DNA from 3 places in the Bacillus sp. JK62 genome. Region 2 is predicted to be linked to each of the others. Evidence: predicted binding sites of a transcription regulator. Region 2 holds the regulator's gene; each other region holds the start of a gene.

Region 1 (7,263 bases), on a different contig from region 2:
ATGGAAAATGCCGTGCACCTTGTGTGGAGCACCGGCGGAAGCATGGTTCCCAAGGAGGAAATGGAAGAGTACAGCCGGATCGGTTCCTCATTTGTGAAAAAAATGGGCAGACAGTGAGGCGGTTTTCCGTTACAATCTTTGTAAGCGTTTGTTTTTTAATCGGAAAGCCATACAGAGAGATTGGTGTGAATTGTGAAAAGTAAAGAATTGAACTTACATACATTGTATACGCAGCACAGCCGCGAGTCGTGGGCCGGATTCGGCGGCCATCTTTCCATTGCCGTTTCAGAGGAAGAAGCCAAGGCCGTAGAGGGGCTGAATGACTACCTATCGGTGGAAGAAGTAGAAACGATTTATATTCCGCTTGTGCGACTGCTCCATCTTCATGTCACGTCTGCCGCAAGACGGAATCAGCATGTCAACGTGTTTCTGAAACATCCGCATTCAGCGAAAATCCCGTTTATCATCGGAATCGCGGGCAGCGTCGCCGTCGGCAAAAGCACGACGGCGAGAATTTTGCAAAAGCTTCTTTCCCGTCTGCCGGACAGGCCGAAGGTGAGCCTGGTGACAACCGACGGTTTCTTATATCCGACGGCGGAATTAAAAAGGAAAAACCTTCTGTCCAGAAAGGGATTCCCGGAAAGTTACGACGTGAAAGCGCTGCTTGAGTTTCTGAACGATATAAAGTCAGGGAAAGAGAGAGTGGAGGCACCGCTATACTCCCACCTTACCTATGACAGGGAAGAGGGCGCCGTCGAGGTTGTCGAAGGTGCGGATATCGTTATTATCGAAGGAATCAATGTCCTGCAGTCGCCGACCTTAGAGGACGACAGGGAAGATCCGCGGATTTTTGTATCCGATTTCTTTGATTTTTCGATCTATGTGGATGCCGAAGAAAGCCGGATTTTCACGTGGTATTTGGAGCGTTTCCGCCTCTTAAGAGAAACCGCTTTTCAGGATCCGGCTTCTTATTTTCATAAATTTAAGGATTTGTCTGATGCAGAAGCGGATACCATGGCCGCCTCCATTTGGGAGAGCGTCAACCGTCCGAATCTGTATGAAAATATCCTGCCGACAAAATTCAGATCGGATTTGATTTTGAGAAAAGGTGACGGCCATAAAGTTGAAGAGGTGCTGGTAAGGCGGGTGTGATATGAGGAGGAAGCGAATATTATGATGCATCATATTGAATTGTATGTATCTGACTTGAAAGCCTCCGCCCGGTTTTGGGGATGGTTTTTAGGTGAGCTCGGTTATAGGGAGTTTCAAAATTGGGACTCCGGCATCAGCTGGAAAAACGCAGGATTTTATGTTGTGCTTGTACAGACAGAGGAGCGTTTTTTAACACCGGAGTACCACAGATGCCGGGTCGGGCTGAACCATCTGGCTTTTCATGCTGCATCAAGAGAGCAGGTTGACGAGATGACGGAAAAGCTGCTTGCCAGAGGATGCCCCGTGCTTTACAGGGACCGCCATCCATATGCAGGCGGAAGCACGCATTACGCCGTATACACGGAGGATCCGGATCGGATAAAGGTGGAGCTGGCTGCGCCTGCCTCTGAATGAACTATAACTTCTCGTTTTTTTCTTCGCGCAGCGCGTCGAGTTTCTTTTCGATTCTGTCCAATTGTATGCGGCGCTGCTTCAAGCTCCTGAATACGTATATCACGGCAAACAGGAAAAATGCGGCTGCAATAAATGAGATCAATTGAAAAATGACATCACCGATGTTCATCTTTTTTACCTCCGTGTGCGGCGGGCTTCTTCAGCCCGCCGTTTTTTCATTTTAACCGATGTGAAGACATGGGGGATGAATCATTTCTCTCTTAGCTTTGTGTTTTTCTGAGAATGAATAGTTTCTGCATGTGGCTTATGACCACTTTTGCGGCCGCATATCCCGGAATGGCCAGCAGCATCCCGGCAATTCCTGAGAATTTGCCGGCGGCAAGCAGAAGAAAAATAATGGTCAGCGGGTGAATGTCCAGCTTCCGTCCCATAATTTGCGGGGAAATCAGCTGGCTTTCAAGCTGCTGGACAATGACGACGACCGTAATCACCAGCACCGCCTCGGTCGGTGAATCAAACAATCCGACAATGACTCCGGGAAATGTGCCGATCCAAGGCCCGATAAACGGAATCAGATTTGTCACCATGGCGAACGCGCCCAGAACGAGCGGATAATCGAGCCCGATGATAAAATAGCCGATTGTGACGAGAACGCCGACACAGAAACTGACGAGCAGCTGTCCTTGTATGTATGAACTGAGAGCTTCATCCATGTCCCGAAGGATTTGTTTTCCTTCTTTTTGATGTTTTTCCGGAAGAAGCCGCAGCAGTCGCCGGGGGGCTTTATTTCCTTCTTTTAACATGTAATACAGCGCAAACGGAATAATGGCTGCGGTGATGGCGGCATTGGCAGCCGTACCGGCCAGACTGCTGAGAGAATCAGCGATTGAACCGGAATAATTTGCGGCTTTGTCCGCTAATTTTTTAAAGGAATCCCCATGCTGAAGCCTGGAAAACCATTTGCTGTCCTGAAGGTGTCCGATCCAATTTTCAGCTTTTGCGGAAAGCTCTGGAATATGATCTGTGAAGGCTGTAAACTGTTTTTGAACGGCAGGGCCCGCCGTATACAGGAAGAGGACAAAAAGGCCGGCTGCTCCCGCATAAATCGCTAAAATCGCGATTCCTTGGGGCAGCTTTAATTTCGCATGCAGCAGTCTGACGAGCGGGCGGCACAAATAGTAAAGGACGCCCGATAATACAATGGGCGGAAACAAGGTTTTAACCGTAATCACAACAGGCTGGAACAAAAAGTCTATTAATGTTCCGAGATAAATGATGAGAAATAACAGAAGAACGGCATAACCGATCTTGAAATAAGGCCCGACAGGCATATCCTGCACCACGCAATCTTTAAGGGTTTACTCTCGGACGTTTCCCTTATCGCCCAGTGCATAAACGTCCGTGTCAGGAAAACTGCCCCTGATTGGTGACGTAATCGTAGATAATATCTTCTACATGGGCATGGAGATCCTCATCGGGTTCTTCATTCCTTCTTTCTTCTAAAGCTTTTTTTAAACTCTGTTTTTCATAGGGGCTCAGCGGATCTGTCGACACATTCCGTCCATACTGGCGGAGGGCTTGTCCCAGCATTTTTTCTATAAATTGATCCATCATATATTCTCCTATTCTTGTCATTCATCTTTATTCTACTAAATATCATGTGATCCTCCCACTCTTCTATCATATTTTCTGTCAGGACGATTTAGGCTCTTATTCCAGTTCAGCCGAGAGAATAAGATGAAACGGCAGCGTTAACGCATCTTCATCGTTTATGATTTTTAAACGTTTTTCGTCATGCCTCACTTGTTTTACCCATCCCCAAAAGCGGCGGGGGCCGTGTGCTGAAGCATAGGTGACCGAGATGGCTCTGTCTTCTTCAATCGACGCCGCAATGATGCGGTTCATGTCGTTCAGTTGCTCTTCGCTCAGTTCCGGAGGCCGGAATTCCCGTTCTTTTCGTTTTTTTGCAAGCAGCTGCTCCCGATGTTCGGGCAGCATCATCCGGCTTGATTCCCACATGACATTATACCCGGGTGTTAATTTGTTCGGATTCATGTATATCACCTCAATTATTTGTAATGCCCGCCGATTTTTTCAGCCCGGTGAAAGGCTTGGCCGGCCTCTGTCAGCGAAGCGGCATGGAGGAGCGACGCAGGGCCGTACCGCTCATGAATATCATCCAATACTTTGCCGAGACTGATCTTTTTTTCCTGAGCATCAAACAGGCTCAGCTGAACATAATCACAGGGCTCCAGCTGGGAAAGGGAGACGCCGGCGCTGCGGACGGGCTCACCGTTCCAATGCTCTTTGAAGAGCTTGACCGCCGCTTTAAAAATATCCATTCCGAAATTAGTCGGAGAGACCAGCTTTCTCTGTCTGTGAAAACCTGAAGGGAATTCAAAATCAGCGCCTCTGATGCTGACCGAAACCGTATGGCCGATGTATTGTTTGAAACGGGCGCGGCGGGCCACTTCTTCGCTTAACTCCAGCAGCACGACTTTGATATCCTCAAAGCGGCTGTAGTCTCTCGGGAGGGTCATGTTATGGCCGATCGCTTTTTGCCGGCTGTGCGTGTTGACGGTGACCGGAGAGGGATCGATGCCGCGGGCTGTCCGCTGAAGCAATTCGCCGTTAATGCCCCAGCGTTTTTTCAGCAGTTCGGCGGGGTGCACGGCAAGCCCGCCGATTGTGCTGATGCCCATCCGTCTTAAATGATGCTCCATCCGTTTTCCGATGCCGAATAATTTTCCGACCGGCAGCGGCCACAGATCCTCCCTGATATTTGACATATCCAATCTGTAGATGCCGGATGCGTTTTTTTTGGCAAAATGGTCGCAAGCCATTTTCGCGAGCGCCTTATTCGGTCCGATGCCGACACGGGCATAAATTCCGAATTCACGCATAATCGCTTGCTGAATGCTTTCGGCAATTGTAAAAGGATCACCGAACAGCCGCCTGCTTCCGGTCACGTCGAGAAACTGCTCATCGATGGAGTAGGGTTCTACAAGATCGGTATATCGTTCAAACAGTTCGGTAATCACGACGGATACATCAATATACCGCTGCATCCGCGGACGGACAATAACGGCGTCGGGACATTTGGCCTGCGCTTCCCACAGCCGTTCGGCATTTTTTACGCCGTATCGTTTGGCGAGCGGACAAGCCGCAAGCACGACGCCGCTGCGTCTTTCGGGATCTCCCGAGACAATCACGGGCCGGCTTTTGAGATGAGGCGCTTCCGCTTTTTCTACAGACGCATAAAACGATTGCATATCAACAAGAAGAATATCAGCCATAAAAAAACCTCCGGGAACATTTGTTCTGTTTTTCATTGTACCCGAACAATGATCACGTTTATACTGGTAATTCATTCCCCGGTTGGAAGACGTGCTGATTCGTTTGCTTGAAAAGAAATCATTTACAATTGCAAACAACCCACATATAATTTTTTATATTCCAATGAGAAGAGCTGACATTCATTTTGCCGGACGAAAAGGAGAGTCAATCGATAATGGATATTCGAACAATTACCTCTGAAGACTATGAAATGGTTACGTCTGTTTTGAATGAATGGTGGGGCGGCAGGCAGATGAAAGACAAACTGCCGCGCTTGTTTTTTGAACATTTTCAGGACACGAGCTTTATCACGTACGGGCCGGAGGGAATGACCGGTTTTTTAATCGGTTTTCAGTCACAATCAGACCCTGAGACAGCCTACATTCATTTTTCCGGTGTGCATCCGGATTTCAGAAAAATGCAAATTGGAAAACAGCTCTACGATCGATTTATGGAGACGGTGAAAAAAAGGGGCTGCACAAAAGTCAATTGCGTGACGGCGCCTGTCAATAAAGTATCAATCGCTTATCATACAAAATTGGGCTTTGAAGTTGAAAAAGGAACCAAAACCGTAAACGGAATCCCTGTTTTTGCGAATTATGACGGTCCGGGAGAAGACCGGATTCTGTTTGTGAAATATATGTAGAGGGGGATGAATATGGGTTTTTTAGCTGACACGCCCAAACCGCCCTATTATGCGGTCATTTTTTCATCAATAAAGGGAAAATATGATGAGGAATATGAGCATACGGCAGAGCGCATGATGAATTTGGCAGGCGGACAGCCGGGCTTTTTAGGCGCGGAAAGCGTTCGGGAGGAAAACGGCTGCGGCATCACGGTTTCCTACTGGGACAGCCTGGAGGCGATTAAAAGGTGGAAAGACCATACTGACCACCGGGCGGCAAAACAAAAAGGAAAAAGCGCCTGGTATGAAGCGTACGCGGTCCGCATTACGAAGACGGAGTCACAGCGGATGTTTGCGTCAAAAGGGGCGGAAGATTGATTACATTTTTACGGCATACACAAGAACAGACGGCGCGGGAAATTGCGGCGGTTCAACGTTGCTCTTATCAAAAAGAAGCCGAGCTGATCGGCTTTTTCGGCATTCCAGCCCTGCATGAAACACCCGGTGACATACAGAGGTCACGGGAGACGTTTGCCGGTTTCAAGGAAAAAGATCGGCTTGCAGGCGTCATTTCGTATGAAAAAAAGGGGTATGACCTTGTCATATGCAGGCTGACGGTGCACCCGTCCGCCTTTCGGAAAGGAATCGGACGGGCACTTATTCAATTTGTGATAGATCAAAACCGGGACGCCCAAAAAATAGAGGCGGCTACCGCCAGTCAAAACGTTCCGGCAGTCTCTCTCTATTTAAAAACCGGGTTCACAGAAGCCGGACAGACAGAGACGCCGGAAGGGCTGACCCTCTCGTTTTTTCATCTTTATCCGAAGAGGAAAGCGGAAGTTGTTCCGTACAAGCCGGAATGGAAAGAGATGTTTGAAAGAGAGAAGGCGGACTTGATCCGAATCTTCGGCCCCGCTCTTCATTCTGTCAGCCATATCGGCAGCACCTCCATCCCGGGAATGGCCGCAAAACCCGTCATTGATATACTGGCGGAGGTCAAAGATATTTCGGACGCTGACCGATTCAGTCCGCAGCTGGAAGCACTCGGCTATGAGGCGAAAGGAGAAAACGGGATAGAGGGCCGGCGTTTCTTTCAAAAAGGCGGCAGCAAGCGCACACACCACATCCACATATACGAAACAGGCCATCCGGATGTGAAGCGTCATCTGCTGTTCCGGGATTACCTCACTGCAAAGCCTGAAAAAGCGGCTCAATACATGGAACTGAAACGGCGGCTCGCAAAGGCATACCCATACGATATGGAAAAGTATAGTGAAGGGAAAAATGACTGGATCAAGGCGGCTGAACAAGAGGCAAAGGACTGGGAGAGCAGGCTGCTGTAAAGAAAGCAGAAACAATGCATACAGCGGCTCCGGTATGCTACAATGGCGAAAATGAAAAACGGAGGATCATCTATGCAAATACATGTGACGGATGCGGCGAAACACACACTTCAGCAGGCGATGGACGCCAACCCGGGGAAAAAAGCGCAGCTCCGCTATGACGCAGAAGGCTGCGGGTGCGCGGTGAGCGGCGTGCCGACCATCTGGCTGGCGGACGAATTAACGGGACAATGCGAGGCCATTGAAACCAACGGACTTCCGCTTTACATCCAGACCTCACAAAAAGTGTTTTTTGACGAGGAAATGACAATCGATTACAATGAAAAGGCAAAAACGCTCGTCTTAAAAAGCCCGGCAGAGATGCTGAGCCCGAGAATGAGCATATTAGTAAAG
Region 2 (7,263 bases):
GGCAAAGAGGCAGAGCAGAAGAAACCGTCCAAAGTCACCCTGTTCTGCCGTTCGCTTCAAAGGCTGAAGCATTTGTATTGTAACATAAACATACAAATGCCATCAATAACCAAAAAAGGAATTTTAGTTTTAATTTTACCGTTTTTGCTTCTGCCGTTCTTTCGGGCTGATGCCGCTTCAGATATTTACGGCAGTTTCGAGGAATTAAAGCTGAATGAAGATCCTTCCGATTTTTCCATTTCAACGCGGGAGCATGACCCTTCTGTCCTCATATTAGCTATACACGGTGGAGGCATAGAGCCGGGGACCAGTGAGTTAGCCAGAGAAATTGCCGAAAACCGGAGTTTATATTTATTTGAAGGGTTAAAATCAGCCGGTAATGCGGCTCTGCATTTGACAAGTTCGCATTTCGATGAACCTAAGGCCGTGCAAATGGTGAAAGAGCACTCTAATGTCATTTCATTGCACGGTTACGGCAGTGATGATAAAAAGATAAAAATCGGCGGTACAGACAGAGAACGAGCCGAACTTTTGACCGATGTGCTGAAACGGCACGGGTATCCTGCCGTTCTTCTTGGTATAAATGATAAATATGCAGGCGTCAGTCCGAACAACCTTGCCAATCAATCTTCATCCGGATTGAGTATCCAAATCGAAATGAGCACCGGCTTCAGAACATCACTATTTGACACTTTTACGCTGAAAAGCAGAGCATCCACACAAAATAAGACCTTTTATCAATTCACAAAAACGATTTCTGATTTTATCAGTGACAATTATTAATAAGCACGCCTATTTTGTCGGCGGGGCTTTTTCTTTTGAAATTTATGAAACTTTAAGTTCTTAAGATCGTATACATAATTGACAGGATGAAAGAAAAGAGGTGGGCAAATGAAAGTGATGATCGGGTCTATCATTCTTCTTGTCATCATCGGATTCGGTTTATGGCTGATGCTTAGTCCAATCTTTAAACAAGTGGGAAGCGGAGCCAAAAAATTAAAAAAGTCATGGGAGGAAGAAGATCAGCATGAGCGAAAATAAGCGCGGAAACACAAAAAAAATTCTCGGCGGTGTGATTATAGGTGCAGCCCTTTTAATTGCGGGCGTCACAGCGTCACTATTCATTGAAAAAATACCGAACGGTTATGTCGGGGTTGTATACTCACCGAATGGCGGGGTAAAATCCGACACATTGGACCAAGGCTGGCACTTAGTCGGATTATTTAATAAAGTAACGGAATACCCGGTGCGTATGCAGACAGTGAATAATGAAAATATAAAAGTGGCAACCTCTGACGGTAAAAATATTGAAATGGATATCGCTTACAACTATGTCGTGCAGCCTGATAAAGTAGTCGATCTGTTTAACAAATTCGGGGCGGTAGATGTGGAAACGATCGAAAATACATATTTAAAAACAAGGCTGTGGGATGCGGCGCGAAAATCAATCAGCAAATACTCGGTTATTGACACATACGGGCAAAAATCTGCAGAAGCCGCTGCCGATGTTCAAAAGAGATTTGCTGATGATATGAAGAGTCTTGGATTTTTAATTGATGATCTGACGCTTGGCGTACCAAAGCCGGATAAAGCCACACAGGAAGCCATCGATGCAAGGGTGAAGTCTTCACAGGAACTTGAACGGACACAAACTGAAATTAAAATAGCCGAAGCCGAAGCGAAAAAGAAAAAAATTGAAGCGGAAGGGATCGCTGACTATAACGAAATCATAAAGAAATCAATGTCCGATGAAATGATCAAATATAAATGGATTGAAAAATGGGACGGAAAAACGCCGAAAGCGACAGGCACAGACTCACTGCTGCAGCTGCCGCTGGACGATCAGAAGCAAAAGTAAATAGAGAAGGAGGCGATTGCCTCCTTTTTATGTTTTTTCCTGAGGGTCTTTTTCCGGCACTAATTCTTCAGACGCCTCGGTTTGATAGCTCCATAGCGTGCTATCCGTCTCTGTTGTGTCCTGATAATCTTCGGGAAGTACATATTGCTGCAAATACCGGTGAAAAAATGCCTCAAAAACAGAAATGCAAAGTGCAGAGATAACCGATGCCGCGGCAGGAGAGACATTAAACCCGCCAATGTTCATCAGGAATATCCATAATATAATGAATGAAATTCCGAAATCAGCTGCAACGGCTGTGAAATTGCTTGTTCTCGGCAGAATCATGCAATCACCCGCAAAATAAGTGATTAAACTTAAGATCACTGTAATAAACAGAACGTTTAAAAAGGTTACTTGGTACATAAGATCCAGAACAATGTACAGTAAAGCAAGTGTGAGCGCCGTTTTAGAAGCGAAAGCAATTACGTGTTTCATTTGAACCACCTTCGTTATTTCGTTTAGTCTTCATTGTAAGCAATCCGCAAATTTTTAAACTGGTATATAGTGGTTATAAAGTAAAATGTGAATAGACATCACAGGATTCACAAGTTAAAATATGTAAAAAGGGGGATGCAAATGAAAAAATACTGGATATGTATTGCTGTTTTTTTATTATGTTTTAGCGGAATACACTCAGCTAAAGCGGCTACCACTGAATTCGGATCAAAAACAAGCTTCACTTTGGAGGGAAACGCAAAAGAGTTTCATATTGAAAATCCGGGGACTGTAGCTGCCGACGATTATTTTTTAGGCTATAAGTTCACCATAATGAACAACTCTTCGTGCGGTTTAAGCATGAAACTCCAGCGGATGGCGCTGAACGGAAATTTTTATACATTAAGTTCTAAAAACTACAGCGGCAGCTGGCTAAACCTCAGTGCCCAGGATAAAAAATCAATTGATCCGTATCACAAATACAGGATTCTGGTTGAAAGTTCTTCAAACGTCTGTGGTCCCGTCTATATTAAAGGGTTTTACGGTGTAGAATATTATCATTTTGATTGAAAATAGATACTCGCTAAAGGCAGCGGGTTTTTTTATATTTATATTTAACTTATTGCACTATGTACTAAATATTCATACATAAATTTTTGACGTACCCGCCCAAAGAAAAGATAAAAAAACAAATTCATCACGCACAAATATATAAAAAGTTGAAAAATGGATGAAAAGTTTCTTGAGGGAAACATTATTAGTTGACTTCAAAAGTGTGATGTCGGATAATAAGAATGTAAGTTTTTCCTCCTTAGCAGGTTCGTTTCTTAAGCCAGGGCGAATCTGCTTTTTTTATGCAAAAAAACCCCTCTGTAAGGGGTTTTTTACGATAAATGAAGTTTAATAGAATTAATGGACGGCTCTGAATACGCCGATCACTTTCCCCAAAATGCTTACGTTTTGCAGGATAATCGGCTCCATCGTCGGATTTTCCGGCTGCAGCCGCACATAATTGTCTTCTTTATAGAAGCGCTTAACCGTCGCTTCATCATCTTCGGTCATAGCTACGACGATTTCTCCGTTATTGGCCGTGTTCTGCTGTTTGACAATGACGTAATCTTTGTCAAAAATGCCGGCGTCAATCATACTTTCTCCCATGATTTCTAACATAAAGACATGTTCGCCCGGAGGAACCATCCGGTCAGGAAGCGGAAAATACTCGTCGATATTTTCAACAGCCGTAATCGGAATACCCGCCGTCACTTTCCCGATGACCGGAACGTTTACGACCTGGCTTTTCGGAATATGGACTTCTTCTTCATCCAATACCTCAATCGCCCTCGGTTTAGTAGGGTCCCGTCTGATCAGGCCTTTTGTCTCCAGCCGCGCCAAATGGCCGTGCACGGTTGAACTGGAAGCCAGTCCTACTGCTTCTCCTATCTCTCTTACAGAAGGCGGATATCCTTTCGTTTTTACCTCTTCTTTAATAAAACGCAGGATATCAAGCTGCCTTTTTGATAGCTTCGTCATATTTCGCACCTCAAAACGTCGATTTTAAGTAGATTATAGCATGATTTTCCTGACAGTACAAACATAGGTTCGAAAAAAACGATTGACAGAAACATTTGTTCGTATATACTGAAAGATATAAAAAGCGAACAAACATTCTTATCGGAGGTTATTTACATGGCGAAAGAATCTATCATATTTGTCGGGCTGTTTACTGCGATTTTAAGTGCCGCTATTTTACTTGTCTCATGTGCGGGAAATGATCAGTCCCTCAGCCAATATGTTAAAATAAAGGTTCAGGACGGCGATACACTCTGGTCACTTGCGGATCATGTAGCAGAAAAGAAACACATTAATAAAGAAGATTTCATTGAGTGGGTGACGGAGAATAATCATCTCCAAACTGCTGATATAAAGCCCGGAGACGAACTTATTCTTCCGGTTAAGAAGAAGCATCCGGCCGTATATCAGCTGGCCATTGTCAATTAGAGAGGAAAGAGAGAAATGAAGGCGCTCATTTATGCCCGCGTAAGCACAAACAAAGAACAGCAGCAAACGTCATTAAAAAGACAGGAAGAAGAGCTCAGTGAGATCGCTGCTGCAAACGGCATGGAAGTCGTGAAAGTCATTTCTGAGAAAGCCAGCGGTTATGAAATGGATCGCGACGGAGTATTTGAAATGCTTGATGAAATTAAAAAATCACATATTGACGCGATATTGGTGCAGGACGAAACGAGATTGGGAAGAGGAAACGCCAAGATTGCGCTTTTGCATTGTATTTACAGGGAGAACGTAAAGATATATACGACGGCTCATAAAGGTGAACTGGAGCTTTCCGAAGCTGATTCGATGGTACTTGAAATCGTCAGTATTGTTGAGGAATATCAAAGGAAAATTCACAATATGAAAATCCGGCGGGGAATGAAAAGAGCCGTGAAAAACGGCTACAAACCTGAACGGAATCTGAAAAACAGACATGAAAACAGCGGAAAAGAAAAAAAAGAGGTTCCGGTTTCGGAAATTATCAGGCTGAGAGCCAACAAGCTTACCTTTGCAGAAATCGCAGCGACCCTAAGAGGATTCGGCTATGACGTGTCCAAAGCCACGGTTCACCGGCGGTTTCAGGAATATACCGCAGACACAGAAGGCAGCTGACGCGCATCAGTTGTAAAAAAGACTGCGTTTTAGTAGTATATAATCAACACGCACCAAAGGAGCTTATTATGATTTCTAAAGAAAAAATCGCAAGAATTAACGAATTGGCTCAAAAAGCTAAATCAAACACGATAACGGATGAGGAAAAAGCTGAACAGCAAAAGCTTCGCCAGGAGTATTTGAAAGGATTCCGCTCCTCAATGAAAAATACGTTAAAGAGCGTAAAAGTGATTGATCCGGAAGGCAACGATGTCACCCCTGAAAAATTAAAAAGAGAACAACAGAAAAATAATCTTCACTAAACAGAAAGAATACGGCAATACGTATTCTTTTTTCGTATATACTAATATCAGGATGTGCTTTACGACAATTTTCAACAAGTTTATCTCAAATTTAAGCTGAAAGAGTTGAGAAAAAGTCAGCATCGCTTTATGATGAAAAGGTACAACAATAAGGAAGGGGATTATAATGGATACAATTGAAAAGAAATCAGTTGCCACCATTCGTACACTATCTATAGACGCAATTGAAAAAGCGAATTCCGGACACCCGGGCATGCCGATGGGAGCCGCTCCGATGGCATACACGCTGTGGACGAAATTTATGAATGTAAATCCGCAGAATCCGGGCTGGTTTAACCGCGACCGCTTTGTTTTATCAGCAGGCCACGGTTCAATGCTTTTATACAGCATGCTGCATTTAAGCGGATATGACCTCAGCATTGAAGACTTGAAACAGTTCCGTCAATGGGGAAGCAAAACACCGGGACATCCGGAGTTCGGGCATACAGCCGGAGTAGACGCAACGACCGGGCCGCTTGGACAGGGTATTGCAATGGCAGTGGGAATGGCAATTGCAGAACGCCATCTGGCTGAGACATATAACCGTGATTCATTCAACGTAGTTGATCATTATACATACAGTATTTGCGGAGACGGCGATTTAATGGAAGGCATTTCTTCCGAAGCCGCTTCTCTTGCAGGCCATCTTGAATTAGGCCGCCTGATCGTATTATACGATTCTAATGACATTTCCTTAGACGGCGATTTAGACCGCTCTTTCTCTGAAAATGTAAAGCAGCGTTTTGAAGCAATGAACTGGGAAGTTCTTTATGTTGAGGACGGAAACAACATCGCTGAATTGACGGCTGCCATTGAAAAAGCGCGCCAGAATGATAAAAAACCGACTTTGATTGAAGTGAAAACCACGATCGGTTTCGGTTCTCCAAACCGCGCGGGCACATCCGGCGTCCACGGTGCTCCGTTAGGACTAGAAGAGAGCAAGCTGACAAAAGAAGCGTATGCTTGGACGTTTGAAGAAGATTTTTATGTTCCGGAAGAAGTATACGGGCATTTCAATCAAGCTGTAAAAGAAGCCGGCTCGAAAAAAGAACAGGAATGGAATGAACTGTTCGCGGCTTATAAAGAAAAATATCCTGAACTTGCTGAACAGCTGTCACTCGGCATAAAAGGCGAGCTTCCTAAAGACTGGGATCAGGAAGTTCCCGTTTATGAAAAAGGCAGCAGCCTTGCTTCCCGCGCATCTTCAGGTGAGGTGCTGAACGGGATCGCCAAGAAAATTCCTTTCTTTGTCGGGGGATCTGCTGACCTTGCGGGTTCAAATAAAACGACAATCAAAAATGGAGGAGACTTCACGGCCAAAGACTACGCCGGGAAAAACTTCTGGTTCGGTGTCCGTGAATTTGCGATGGGCGCTGCATTAAACGGAATGGCGCTTCACGGCGGCCTCCGCGTATTTGGCGGCACATTCTTTGTATTCTCTGATTATTTAAGACCTGCCATTCGTCTGGCATCATTGATGGGACTCCCTGTCACTTATGTATTCACGCATGACAGTATTGCCGTAGGAGAAGACGGGCCGACTCACGAACCGATTGAGCAGCTTGCTTCTTTACGCGCACTTCCTAACCTATCTGTGATCAGACCTGCTGACGGAAATGAAACCGCAGCTGCATGGAAGGTTGCCGTTCAAAGCCAAGATCATCCGACAGCTCTTGTATTGACACGCCAAAACCTGCCGACGATTGATCAGCAGGCTGAAGAAGCGTATGCGGGCGTGGAAAAAGGGGCTTATATCGTTTCCAAAGCCCAAACGGAATCACCGGCCGCTCTTCTTTTAGCGACAGGTTCTGAAGTCGGACTTGCGATCGAAGCTCAAGCGAAACTGGCTGAAGAAAACATTCACGTATCTGTAGTCAGCATGCCGAGCTGGGACCGCTTTGAAAAACAATCGGCTGAGTACAA
Region 3 (7,263 bases), on a different contig from region 2:
AGGAAATAAAGCACTGCAAACATTAAAATAATAGGAACGATTGTGCCTAAAGTACCCATCTGTTTCCCTCCTTTCAAGAATGGTTTTATTTAGAAGCTTTTCGCATTTGGCTTATTATAGCCGTAACGCTCAAAGAACTCTTCTCGGAAATCACCAAGACGATCCTCCCGGATGGCTTGTCTGACCTGCTCCATTAAGTGTAACAGAAAATGAAGGTTATGGTAAGTTGTTAATCGAATTCCAAACGTTTCATTACAGCGGATCAAATGTCTGATGTAAGCGCGGGAGTAATTTTTGCATGTATGGCAGCTGCACTCTTCGTCAATCGGACGGAAATCACGCTCATATTTGGCGTTTTTCATATTCAGACGCCCTTCATTCGTAAACACCGTGCCGTTTCGGGCAATCCGGGTCGGCAGTACGCAGTCAAACATATCCACGCCGCGGATGGCGCCGTCAATTAAGGCATCCGGTGAACCCACACCCATTAAATATCTCGGCTTGTCCTTCGGTAAAAGCGGAGTTGTAAACTCAAGCACTCGGTTCATGACGTGCTTCGGCTCGCCGACAGATAATCCGCCTATGGCATACCCCGGAAAATCAAGCGAAACCAAGTCTTTTGCACTTTGTGTCCGCAGGTCTTCGTATTCTCCGCCTTGTACGATTCCGAACAGACCCTGCTCATCTGAGCGCCCGTGCGCCTCCAGGCAGCGTTCCGCCCAGCGGCTGGTCCGTTCCACAGAGCGTTTCATGTAATCATACTCTGCCGGATACGGCGGACACTCATCAAACGCCATCATGATATCAGAGCCGAGGGCGTTTTGAATTTCCATCGCTTTTTCCGGAGATAAAAACAGCTTGTCTCCGTTTAAGTGATTGCGGAAATGAACGCCTTCTTCTTCTATATTACGAAACTTGCTCAATGAAAAGACCTGAAAACCGCCGGAATCTGTTAAAATCGCGCGGTCCCAGTTCATAAACTTATGAAGCCCGCCCGCTTCTTTTACAATATCGTGTCCCGGACGGAGCCATAAATGGTACGTATTGCTTAAAATAATGCCCGCATCCATAGATTTCAGCTCATCCGGAGACATCGTCTTTACCGTAGCAAGCGTGCCGACCGGCATAAATACAGGCGTCTCAAAGGAGCCGTGGGGCGTATGAACTCTGCCCAGCCGCGCTCCCGTTTGTTTGCATTCCTTTATAAATTCATAACGTATCGGTTGTTCAGCCACTTTGTATGAGGCCTCCTGTCATTCAAATTAGATAATCAGCATGGCGTCGCCAAAGCTGAAGAAACGGTATTCCTCTTCTACCGCATGACGGTAGGCGGAAAGAACATGCTCTCTGCCGGCAAGCGCAGAAACGAGCATGATAAGGGAAGATTTCGGCAGATGAAAATTGGTGATCATGCCGTCAATCGCTTTAAATTCATATCCCGGATAAATGAAGATGGACGTCCAGCCGCTTGAAGCGGTAAATACGCCGTCATGCTCGCCGGCAATGGTTTCCAGGGTGCGCGTTGATGTCGTCCCGACCGACACGATGCGCCCTCCCGCCTTTCTGACCTCGTTTAAAGAGGCGGCGGTTTCTTCCGTCATTTCATAAAATTCCGCGTGCATGTTATGCTCTTCCACATCATCCGCACTGACTGGGCGGAATGTGCCGAGTCCCACATGAAGTGTGATAAATTCAATCCGCACACCCTTTTGCTTCAGCTCGTCCAGAATCTCTTCCGTAAAATGAAGTCCGGCCGTCGGAGCTGCGGCAGATCCGATTTCTTTTGAAAAGACGGTCTGATACCGTTCTTTATCATCAAGCTGCTCTTTAATATAAGGAGGCAGCGGCATTTCACCGAGTGATTCAAGCACTTCGTAAAAAATCCCGTCATACCGGAATTCTATTTTTCTGCCTCCGTGATCAAGCTCCTCCGTGCAGACCGCTGTCAGCCGGCCGTCGCCAAATGTCAGGACCGTTCCTTTTTTTACGCGTTTCGCCGGCTTTACGAGCGTTTCCCATGTATCATTTTCTTCCTGTTTTAATAACAGAAGCTCCACTTTCGCTCCCGTATCTTCTTTTGTGCCGAATAATCTTGCAGGCAGCACACGGGTATTGTTCAAGACGAGACAATCCCCTTCATTAAAAAAGCTTACAATCTCTTTAAATGAACTGTCCGTCAGCCCGCCCGTCTGTTTGTCGAGCACCATCAGCCGCGATGCGTCACGCTCTTTCAGCGGCACTTGGGCAATGAGGCGTTCAGGCAGTTCAAAATCAAATAAATCGACTTTCATCATTTCACCTTTATTCTGTCTATTGTTATTTCATTCTGCCGAAAAAATTAAGCAGAATGGATAGTATTACACTGATCACAATACAAGTGACAACGGGAAAGAAAAATGTAACATTTCCCTTCTTAACGAAAATATCTCCGGGCAGCCTTCCGACAAAGTGCCAGACTGCGCCGGCAATAAGCAAAACGGCACCGAGAACCATGAGAACCTTCGGAAAGTCAGTCACGGGCGGGCGCCTCCAATCGAAAATGTTCATACACAGCCGGAGTCACGACCCGTCCCCTCGGCGTCCTCTGGAGAAATCCGATCTGCAGCAGATACGGTTCGTACACATCCTCTATTGTATGCGGTTCTTCGCCGATTGTCGCGGAAATCGTATCAAGGCCGACGGGACCGCCGCTGAATTTTTCGATCATGCCCATCAGCAGCTTATGGTCGATATGGTCAAGGCCGAGCGCATCGACTTGAAGACGTTCGAGCGCGTCGTGAGCGATTTCTTCCGTGATGCGGCTGTCGCCGAGCACCTGGGCAAAATCTCTCACCCTTCTGAGAAGCCGATTTGCAACCCGCGGCGTTCCCCTTGACCGTCTGGCGATCTCCAGAGCCGGAGCTTCTTCGATATCCACTTCAAAAACGTCAGCCGTTCTTGACACGATATCTGTCAGCTCTTCCTGCGTATAGTATTCAAGGCGCGACAGCACCCCGAACCGGTCTCTGAGCGGTGCGGTCAATAATCCGACCCTTGTCGTCGCTCCTACAAGCGTAAAAGGGGGAAGGTCGAGACGGACGGAGCGGGCGGACGGGCCTTTTCCAATGACGATATCAAGGCAGAAATCCTCCATCGCCGGGTACAGCACTTCCTCAATCGAGCGGTTCAGCCTGTGAATTTCGTCTATAAACAGCACATCCCCTGGTTCGAGCGCCGTCAAAATGGCTGCCAAATCTCCCGGTCTTTCGATGGCGGGACCTGACGTCGTCCGCATCTCCACACCCATCTCATTGGCCACGATAGACGCAAGCGTTGTTTTCCCAAGACCCGGAGGCCCGTATAAAAGAACGTGGTCCAGCGTTTCCTGCCTCATTTTCGCCGCATCGATAAACACGCGCAGATTTTCTTTCACCTTCTTTTGGCCGATATACTGGGCGAGATTCTGCGGCCTGAGGCTTTGCTCGATTATTGATTCATGGCTGTCTGCTTCACTTGAAACGAGCCGTTCATCCATGAACATCACCTTACTTTAATAATTTTTGCAATGCTTTTTTCACATATTGATCTGTTGAAAGCGCCGTTTCCTCTTTTAAGTGAGGAAGCACTTTTTTAATTTCTTTTTCGGCGTAGCCGAGAACCCTAAGCGCTTCAAGCGCCTCGTCAAGCGCCGTTTCAGCCTCTTGTTTTTCAATGCGCGCTTCATGATTGAACAGGTTGTCAATCATTTCAGGCACGACGTCGGCCAGTTTGCCTTTCAAATCAAGAATAATCTGCCGCGCCGTTTTTTTGCCTACACCCGGAAATTTCACCAAAAAGGCTTCATCTTCCTGTTCGATCGCTTCGATGACGGCTCCGGGGTCACCGGAACCGAGGATGGCGAGGGCCCCTTTCGGCCCGATGCCGGTGACGTTCAGCAGCTTTGTGAAAAGCGCTTTTTCTTCCCGGGTTGAAAAACCGTACAAAGAAAAGGCGTCTTCTTTTATATGATGATACGTAAAAATGGTCTCTTGATTGCTTACCTTATAAATAAACGGATTCGGAGTGAAGACCTGATAGCCGATTCCGCCGTTTTCAATCACGATGTATTGGGGAGATACATAATCAATCGTCCCCTTCACGAATTCAATCACACCTATTCACCTCTTTGACTGCTTATCATTGTAACACAAAAACAGCCAAAGTCTTATAGAAAAGTTAACGTATGTTCGCTTTGACACCTTCCATTCAGAAAAAAAAGACATGTGTCACATGTCTTGCGTCAAAGTCAGCCGCTGTAAGTCTTAATATGATCGATCACGCTCTCAAACTCCGCTTTTGTCCTGTACGGTATGCCGTGTTCCAAGTGCTTTTGCAATCGGCTTTCCAGCCTTTCTATATCAATCTGGAAGAAAGATTGAATCGGCTCGGCCAGCGATCCGGGACGGCCGTGAAAAGTGGAGATGACGCCTCCGTCCGTGACGCCGATATAACCGTTAACCTTACTGAGCGGAGAAATGTCATCAACATGCTTACGGAAAAGGACGAAGCCTTTTTTCTGCTCAACGAGCGTCCAGCCCGCATATGCGGCCCAAAAATCCTCCATCGCCAAAACGGTTTCATCCGTATGTTCGATGCCGACATCACCGTCCAGATAGACCTTTTCCAGCTGGACGTGCACCCGAAGCGGCCCGTAATGCTCAACCTCCGCCCCGTATGCGCCTTTTCCTCCGCAAATCAGGACTGCAGCCGATAAGATAAGCATAAACAATAGACGAGCACCGCAAATTCGTTTCACCAATAACACCTCTTTATTCAATCAAACTCTTGATGCTAGTTTGACCAAAGATGCCGGTGCTTAACCGTTTTCTTTCATTTGTCTGTTTCAGCCGAAAAAAAGCAGCCTCTATATGAGGGCTGCCCCGATGATTATGCCCGGCCGGCTGAAATCAGTTTCATCTGTCCGGGCGTCAGTTTGAGCCGGTATCCCCTTACGGTCAGATACACAGTTTTTGCTCCGCGGCTTTTGTCATGCTCCGTTTTTTTCATTCCGGCCCCTCCGTTACGTTTTATTACTTTTATGTTACCACCGCAACATAAAGAGCGTTTTAAGAATATGTAAAGAAATGATGAAGCTTTATCCATAAAAATACTGCCGGATGAAATCATCCGGCAGTCCCGTTTAACGGCTGTTTCTGTTCATGTCTTGCAGCTTTGTAAAAGTAGCGTTGTCGGTAAACACTTGAATTGTACGGCCGTCCGCAAATTTTTTGGCCGCATGTTTGACATGTTTATCATCATTTTTCGTAAAAGGATGATTTGTTCTGACGGCAATGACGACTCTCGTGTCAGTCACGATGACCTGACTATCCTGTACGCCTTTTACTTTTTTCACGCGGTTTGCAACTTTTGCCGCCAGCCTGATGTTTTCGGCGTTGTCATACCCATTATAAGACATTGCTGCCGGCGGCGTATTGACATTTCGGCCGTTATATGTGCCGTCCGTCGTTAACGGAACCCCGTCATTAGGCGCATACTGGTCGGACACGTTTGTCGTATTATGACGGCCGTTTCGGTTTTCCATCATTTCAGAAACGGGTCCTTGATGGTCCATTCCGTACTGGCGTCTGCCGTTATCATTATCATTCGAATAATATCCGACCGGACGTGTTGACTGATTGTAGCGTCCGTCATTCATGGCATTATTTGCTCCGCATGCCGTTAAGCTTGCCGTCACGGCTAAAACGCCTGCGATCGTCATCAGTTTTTTACCCAATGGAAAAACCCCCCGTGGATTCATCGCTGTTTGAGCGTTTTCCGCTCATGTTTAGGATGTGCGGCCGACGGCGGGTTTAAGCTTGTCAGTTATGTCCATTCCTCAGTTGGACATAAAAAAAGGAACGACATACATCGTCCCGAAACATTAATCTTCTTCTTCCTCCGGCCGTCCGAATACTTGATTTGGACTCGGCTGATTCGGCGCGGCATTAGGATTTGCTCCGCCGTAAGGCATAAAATATCCGGCGTTTGCACCCACATTCGGATACGGCTGCACAGGCATATTTGCGTGATGGTGATGTGAACCGTGGTGATGATGGTGGTGGTGATGTGAATCATGGCAGCCGCAATCATCATCCTTATATTTTCCATCATGATGAGGCGCGTTTGCGTAATGTGACGAATATCCGCCGTAATACGGCATTTGACCGTACGGAGCACCGCCGAAACCGGATGCAGAACCATCATAATGCTCTGCATTTTCATGGGCCTGGTTTTCATATTCACCGTAACCCGCTTGCGGCCCAAATCCCGGATGATGGAATCCGTGATGATGGAATCCGTACGGTAACGGCATCGGCATTACCGGAAAGCCTCCATAACCTCCTCCAAAACCGCCGAAACCCCCGCCTACCGGGAAGCACGGATGGCATAGTCCCGAACCCGGCAGCATCGGTGTCACCGGAACCGGACAAGGACAAGGCATGCACGGCATCGGGTAATGCATAAAAGGCGGTTCAACGGCCGGCATATTCGGAAACGGGACATTCGGAATGTTTGGCATGTTCGGCAGATGATAAGCGGCGTTTTCTTCTTCCATCTTACCGGCTTCAGGCGCCTTCGGCATATTCGGGTAATTCGCGTTTTCCATGTTGATCATTTCCTCCTGTTGTGGAATGTTATTGTCATGCTCTTTTTCTTTCGGCTCGACAAAATGTGTCACCGGTTCCTCCGGCTTAGGAGGCGACCACGGCTGAAACAGCTGATTGGACGGATAATATTGGTTCATATCAGCTTCCGGCAGCACATTTTCATGCTTTTCAGGGATTGGCGGCACATACGGAATTGACGGCTTCGGTTCTTCCGGTATGGTGTCTTCAATGTCCACAACTGATTTCGGTTTTTCTTTGGCATATGGATGCTCATGCTTATGCGCAGACGTTCCGAAGCCGGCCTTGGGCTCTTTTCTGACCGGAACGGCTTCTGAAGGCACCTTTATCTTCATTCCAGGCATAATTAAGTCTGGATTGCTAAGCTGATGATTCAGTTTTTTTAACTCTTCAAGATCAACTCCGTATTTTTCAGCTATTTTCCAGAGCGAATCGCCTTTTTGAACGATATGAATTTTCAACGTTTTCCCCTCCTATGCACAAAACGTGAACGGTACATTTGTCATTACAATACGTTTCTTCACACTATATGCCGGTGGACTGGGCATGATGATAAAAAATTTGGGAAGGAGGGGAAATTTTTATGATTACGTATGACTCAGCATTCTGTTCAAAGCAC

The links. Region 2 encodes LexA, which represses DNA repair genes until DNA is damaged. Its sites were predicted from a motif close to CGAACATATGTTCG; they were not measured.
Region 1: the regulator LexA is predicted to act here: its motif matches at 4,876-4,889, upstream of ACWJJ4_RS08250 (DNA polymerase IV).
Region 3: the regulator LexA is predicted to act here: its motif matches at 4,195-4,208, upstream of ruvA (Holliday junction branch migration protein RuvA).

What each region holds. Positions count from the first base shown of each region.
Region 1 covers NZ_JBSJQA010000002.1:637,028-644,290, forward strand. Annotated here, with positions in the region: gene dsdA (D-serine ammonia-lyase) at 1-117, shown strand, start outside; gene coaA (type I pantothenate kinase) at 193-1,152, shown strand; gene ACWJJ4_RS08225 (VOC family protein) at 1,177-1,566, shown strand; gene ACWJJ4_RS08230 (DUF4083 family protein) at 1,568-1,735, opposite strand; gene ACWJJ4_RS08235 (AI-2E family transporter) at 1,827-2,897, opposite strand; gene ACWJJ4_RS08240 (YqzH family protein) at 2,971-3,177, opposite strand; gene ACWJJ4_RS08245 (YolD-like family protein) at 3,277-3,621, opposite strand; gene ACWJJ4_RS08250 (DNA polymerase IV) at 3,636-4,862, opposite strand; gene ACWJJ4_RS08255 (GNAT family N-acetyltransferase) at 5,078-5,548, shown strand; gene ACWJJ4_RS08260 (antibiotic biosynthesis monooxygenase family protein) at 5,561-5,905, shown strand; gene ACWJJ4_RS08265 (GNAT family N-acetyltransferase) at 5,902-6,870, shown strand; gene ACWJJ4_RS08270 (iron-sulfur cluster biosynthesis family protein) at 6,943-7,263, shown strand, end outside.
Region 2 covers NZ_JBSJQA010000006.1:325,479-332,741, reverse strand. Annotated here, with positions in the region: gene ACWJJ4_RS15225 (poly-gamma-glutamate hydrolase family protein) at 1-783, shown strand, start outside; gene ACWJJ4_RS15220 (hypothetical protein) at 892-1,041, shown strand; gene ACWJJ4_RS15215 (prohibitin family protein) at 1,028-1,858, shown strand; gene ACWJJ4_RS15210 (YndM family protein) at 1,886-2,335, opposite strand; gene ACWJJ4_RS15205 (hypothetical protein) at 2,477-2,905, shown strand; gene lexA (transcriptional repressor LexA) at 3,245-3,865, opposite strand; gene yneA (cell division suppressor protein YneA) at 4,022-4,333, shown strand; gene ACWJJ4_RS15190 (YneB family resolvase-like protein) at 4,349-4,999, shown strand; gene ACWJJ4_RS15185 (DUF896 domain-containing protein) at 5,068-5,301, shown strand; gene tkt (transketolase) at 5,468-7,263, shown strand, end outside.
Region 3 covers NZ_JBSJQA010000002.1:298,963-306,225, reverse strand. Annotated here, with positions in the region: gene yajC (preprotein translocase subunit YajC) at 1-59, opposite strand, end outside; gene tgt (tRNA guanosine(34) transglycosylase Tgt) at 90-1,235, opposite strand; gene queA (tRNA preQ1(34) S-adenosylmethionine ribosyltransferase-isomerase QueA) at 1,263-2,291, opposite strand; gene ACWJJ4_RS06660 (DUF2905 domain-containing protein) at 2,317-2,517, opposite strand; gene ruvB (Holliday junction branch migration DNA helicase RuvB) at 2,510-3,514, opposite strand; gene ruvA (Holliday junction branch migration protein RuvA) at 3,525-4,130, opposite strand; gene ACWJJ4_RS06645 (intercompartmental signaling factor BofC) at 4,265-4,774, opposite strand; gene ACWJJ4_RS06640 (hypothetical protein) at 4,906-5,025, opposite strand; gene ACWJJ4_RS06635 (YhcN/YlaJ family sporulation lipoprotein) at 5,159-5,752, opposite strand; gene safA (SafA/ExsA family spore coat assembly protein) at 5,900-7,105, opposite strand; gene nadA (quinolinate synthase NadA) at 7,232-7,263, opposite strand, start outside.